DNA from 2 places in the Butyrivibrio sp. AE3003 genome. Region 1 is predicted to be linked to the other one. Evidence: a T-box and tRNA genes for the amino acid it is inferred to sense, from the RefSeq annotation. Region 1 holds a T-box; the other holds one or more tRNA genes.
The links. A T-box is a leader RNA that pairs with one kind of tRNA and senses whether it is charged. The one in region 1 lies ahead of CD00_RS0100320 (valine--tRNA ligase), so its partner is inferred to be a tRNA-Val.
Positions count from the first base shown of each region.

Region 2: it has a tRNA-Val gene. The T-box ahead of CD00_RS0100320 (valine--tRNA ligase) is inferred to sense a tRNA for this amino acid. The anticodon was not compared.

Region 1 covers NZ_JMLX01000001.1:76,801-79,192, forward strand. Annotated here, with positions in the region: gene CD00_RS0100315 (hypothetical protein) at 1-841, opposite strand, end outside; T-box leader at 996-1,265, shown strand; gene CD00_RS0100320 (valine--tRNA ligase) at 1,314-2,392, shown strand, end outside.
Region 2 covers NZ_JMLX01000001.1:2,525,997-2,528,388, reverse strand. Annotated here, with positions in the region: rRNA gene CD00_RS0112145 (23S ribosomal RNA) at 1-1,154, shown strand, start outside; tRNA gene CD00_RS0112140 (tRNA-Asp) at 1,230-1,303, shown strand; tRNA gene CD00_RS0112135 (tRNA-Val) at 1,336-1,408, shown strand; tRNA gene CD00_RS0112130 (tRNA-Thr) at 1,439-1,511, shown strand; tRNA gene CD00_RS0112125 (tRNA-Tyr) at 1,518-1,599, shown strand; tRNA gene CD00_RS0112120 (tRNA-Met) at 1,730-1,803, shown strand; tRNA gene CD00_RS0112115 (tRNA-Phe) at 1,810-1,882, shown strand; gene CD00_RS0112110 (HD domain-containing protein) at 2,068-2,392, shown strand, end outside.

The DNA.
Region 1 (2,392 bases):
TGACGGTGTAAGATACAAGCATGGAGCCGTCTCCGACATGTCCGTCTTCGCAAATACATCCGAAGCAGTTATTATTATTATCAAAGTATAAGGATTTTCTTGGAACATAGCAGAAAGAAGATGTGCCATATTTCCATTTTGCGGTATTCTGATTTCTTACGATGAGACGGGCCTTGTTGTTTGTAATGGTATAAATTGTGACTTTCTTTCCGGTATCTATTACAAGCTCCGGTGTGTTGTCATCGTCGCAGTAAATAAGGTCATATTTATAATTGTTGTAGTTAGCGTTGAAATCTTTTGCAGCTTTTTCATAGGCCTTACCGACGGTTCCGAGATTTCTCTGAACGGGAGCGGGAGCAGGCTGAGCTGATTCTGCAGAAGTTGTCTGCGCGGGAGCCTCCTGAGTATTCTGTGTAGAAGCAGGTGTGGATGTGGCATTATTCTGAGCAGATTTTTCCGAAGCGGCATTTTGCCCCTGTACAAAGCGAGGTACAGAATTTGTTGCAGAAGCAGATGTCTCCGAAGCGGCATTCTGTGCCTGTACAAAATGAGATACAGCATTTGCTGAAGATGCAGTAGCCGAAGCGGCGTCTTGAGCTTCTGAAGCAGAGGAACTTGCAGCAGCGCTTGATCCTTCGCTTGTGCCTTCAGTAGCTTCTTCTGTCGTAGCCTCTGTGGATGCTTCTGTAATAGGTTCTTCATCAGCCAATACTTTATCAATGTCTTCTTTTACCTGTTCCTGCGGCATGCTCTGAGAAGCAATGTCGGGATTAAGAAGCGGAGTACAACCTGAGATGAATACCAAGCTGAAAAGTAAAGGCAGTAATCTTTTTTTGAACATAGAACTAAACTCTCCTTTTGGAAACAAAGTTTCCTGAAACAACACTTTTTTTGCAAATAAATTCATATCGAATGATACAACACGAATCATTCAAAGTGCAAGTAATGTTGACAAAGCTATGTCCTATTTGATAAGCTAAAATTCAAACAATATTTTAAAGGTTATGAGGAAGAGGAGTACATACAGCTTGCGGTCTAAAGAGAATGTATCTGCGATGAATTCGCGCTGAGAGGATACAGACTTGCGGTGTGTGGAAGGTAGCTTCTGAACCGGGCACCCAGAAAGGAAACATAGTGAGTTTTCAATAAGTGTCCCCGCGTTATCTGCGTTAAAAGATGTGGCATTGAATGATGCGAAATGAGGCAGAAGAGTCTGTATGATCTTCTGTGAATTAAGGTGGTACCACGTTATTAACGTCCTTAACAGATTAATTCTGTTAGAGGGCGTTTATTTTTTGAAGAAGGAGAAGACTATGAACAAAGAACTTGCCAAGACCTATGATCCCAAGGGAATCGAAGGTCGACTCTACTCCAAATGGGAGGAAAAGAAATATTTTCATGCTGAGGTGGATAAAAGCAAAACACCTTTTACCATCGTGATTCCGCCCCCAAATATCACAGGTAAGCTCCACATGGGACATGCCCTTGATAATACAATGCAGGATATCCTTATTCGTTACAAGAGAATGCAGGGATATAATGCGCTTTGGCAGCCCGGAACCGACCATGCGAGTATTGCGACTGAGGTTAAGATCATCGATGCTCTCAAGGCAGAGGGAATCGACAAGAGAGATCTTGGCAGAGAGAAGTTCCTTGAGAGAGCATGGCAGTGGAAAAAAGAGTACGGCGGAACCATCATTTCCCAGCTCAAAAAGCTCGGTTCTTCATGTGACTGGGACAGAGAGCGCTTCACAATGGATGATGGCTGTAATGACGCTGTCAACGAAGTCTTCGTTAAAATGTATAACAAGGGTTACATATATAAAGGAAGCCGTATCGTAAACTGGTGCCCTATCTGTAAGACATCTATTTCTGATGCAGAGGTAGAATACGAGGAGCAGGCAGGACATCTTTGGCACATCAAATATCCTGTTATCGATGTTGACGGAACTGTTTCAAAGACTGAGTTTATCGAGTTTGCAACAACACGTCCCGAGACAATGCTCGGAGATACAGCTGTTGCCGTTAACCCTGATGATGAAAGATACAAGAGCTTCAAGGGCAAGAAGGTTCTTCTTCCTATAGTAAACAGAGAGCTTCCTATCGTAGAGGACTCTTATGTTGATATGGAATTCGGTACAGGTGTAGTTAAGATCACACCCGCTCATGACCCTAACGATTTCGAAGTCGGAAGACGTCATAACCTTGAAGTTATCAATATATTAAACGACGATGCCACTATCAATGCCAACGGCGGCAAGTTCGAGGGAATGGACAGATATGAAGCAAGAGAAGCCATTGTAAAAGAACTTGATGAGATGGGACTTCTTGTTAAGATAGAGGACTATTCTCACAATGTAGGAACACACGATCGTTGCCACACAACAGTTGA
Region 2 (2,392 bases), 2.4 Mb from region 1:
CAGGCCGCAGAGAAGAGGCTCAAGCAACTGTTTAGCAAAAACACAGGTCTATGCGAAACCGAAAGGTGAGGTATATGGGCTGACGCCTGCCCGGTGCTGGAAGGTTAAGAGGAGAGGTTAGAGCAATCGAAGCTTTGAATTTAAGCCCCAGTAAACGGCGGCCGTAACTATAACGGTCCTAAGGTAGCGAAATTCCTTGTCGGGTAAGTTCCGACCCGCACGAAAGGCGTAATGATTTGAGCACTGTCTCGGCAATGCACCCGGTGAAATTGAAGTACCAGTGAAGATGCTGGTTACCCGCGCCAGGACGGAAAGACCCCATGGAGCTTTACTCCAGGTTGATACTGGGGTCCGGTATTATATGTACAGGATAGGTGGGAGACTATGAGTATGTGGCGTCAGCTGCATATGAGTCGCTGTTGGGATACCACCCTTATGATGCTGGGCTTCTAACCAAGGACCATTACCTGGTCCGGGGACAATGTCTGCCGGGGAGTTTGACTGGGGCGGTCGCCTCCGAAAGAGTATCGGAGGCGCTCAAAGGTTCCTTCAGAATGGACGGAAACCATTCGTAGAGTGCAAAGGCAGAAGGGAGCCTGACTGTGACACCGACGGGTGGAACAGATACGAAAGTAGGACTTAGTGATCCGGTGGTATGAAAGTGGGATTGCCATCGCTCAACGGATAAAAGCTACCCTGGGGATAACAGGCTTATCACTCCCAAGAGTTCACATCGACGGAGTGGTTTGGCACCTCGATGTCGGCTCATCGCATCCTGGGGCTGTAGCAGGTCCCAAGGGTTGGGCTGTTCGCCCATTAAAGCGGTACGCGAGCTGGGTTCAGAACGTCGTGAGACAGTTCGGTCCCTATCCGGCGCGGGCGTAGGATATCTGAGAGGAGCTGTCCTTAGTACGAGAGGACCGGGATGGACGGACCGCTGGTGTATCAGCTGCATCGCCAGATGCATAAGGCTGGGTAGCCACGTCCGGACGGGATAAACGCTGAAGGCATCTAAGCGTGAAGCCCCCCTCAAGATGAGATATCCCTGCTTTAGCAGTAAGACCCCTTGTAGAGTACGAGGTTAGATAGGCACAAGGTGTAAGCATGGTAACATGTTCAGCTGATGTGTACTAATAGGTCGAGGGCTTATCCAAAAGATAGGTGTATAGATAAATCTGGAAGAGATAATTCAGTGTTCGGTTTTGAAGGTACAAAACCTTAAATAATATGGCCCGGTGGCTCAGCTGGTTAGAGCGCCGCCCTGTCACGGCGGAGGTCAGGGGTTCGAACCCCCTTCGGGTCGCTCAAACTAAATATTGTTTGAATAAAGAGAACGGGATCTTAGCTCAGCTGGGAGAGCATCTGCCTTACAAGCAGAGGGTCACAGGTTCGAGCCCTGTAGGTCCCATTTTTCTTCTTACACAATTCGTGTGTGTAAGCCGATGTGGCTCAATTGGCAGAGCAGCTGATTTGTAATCAGCAGGTTAACGGTTCGAGTCCGCTCATCGGCTCTATATGGATGGCTTCCCGAGTGGCCAAAGGGGACAGACTGTAAATCTGCTGCAAATTGCTTCGGTGGTTCGAATCCACCGCCATCCATTTGTGCAGAGCACTTAACGAGTGTACGAGTTTAGTGCGAGCCATGGGTGAACACTTAATGAGGTATTATCGAGTTTAGTGTGAATCCCAATTCAATACGATTCGTACGAGGTACGGATTTTTATAATGACGCGGGGTGGAGCAGTCTGGAAGCTCGTCGGGCTCATAACCCGAAGGTCATAGGTTCAAATCCTGTCCCCGCTACTACATGCCTAGATAGCTCAGTTGGTAGAGCAGAGGACTGAAAATCCTCGTGTCGTTGGTTCGATTCCGACTCTAGGCATCTTTTTTTATTAATCGAATATGCTTTATCTTGACTCAGTTGACAATATTGTTTACTGAGTTTTTTTACGTATTTCATTAGATTTTATTTTTTTTTCTTCTTTTTGTGCTAAGATAAATAATATTATTTTACGAGTTATATATAAAGTATTACAGTTATAGAAGTATTTTTCATCAAGGAGTTACATGTTTAAGCTTAACGAAAACGATAAGATAGCAATTAAGACTGTTCTCGATATAAAGGAATATAACGAAGAGAACTTTGATCCAAATATATTAGATCAATTAGAGAATGACCCTATGATTCTTTCTTTACTTAAAAAATATGGTAGTGAGCTTTTAGGTGATCAGAGGTATTTGCAATTGACAAAATTTATACAGCACGGTGATGTGACTGTTTATCAGCATTGTATTCATGTAGCGCTTTGCGCACTTAAGTTTGATGCAAGATTTAATACGGGAGCAGACCTTAGATCTCTTGTCAGAGGAGCTCTTTTACATGATTATTTCT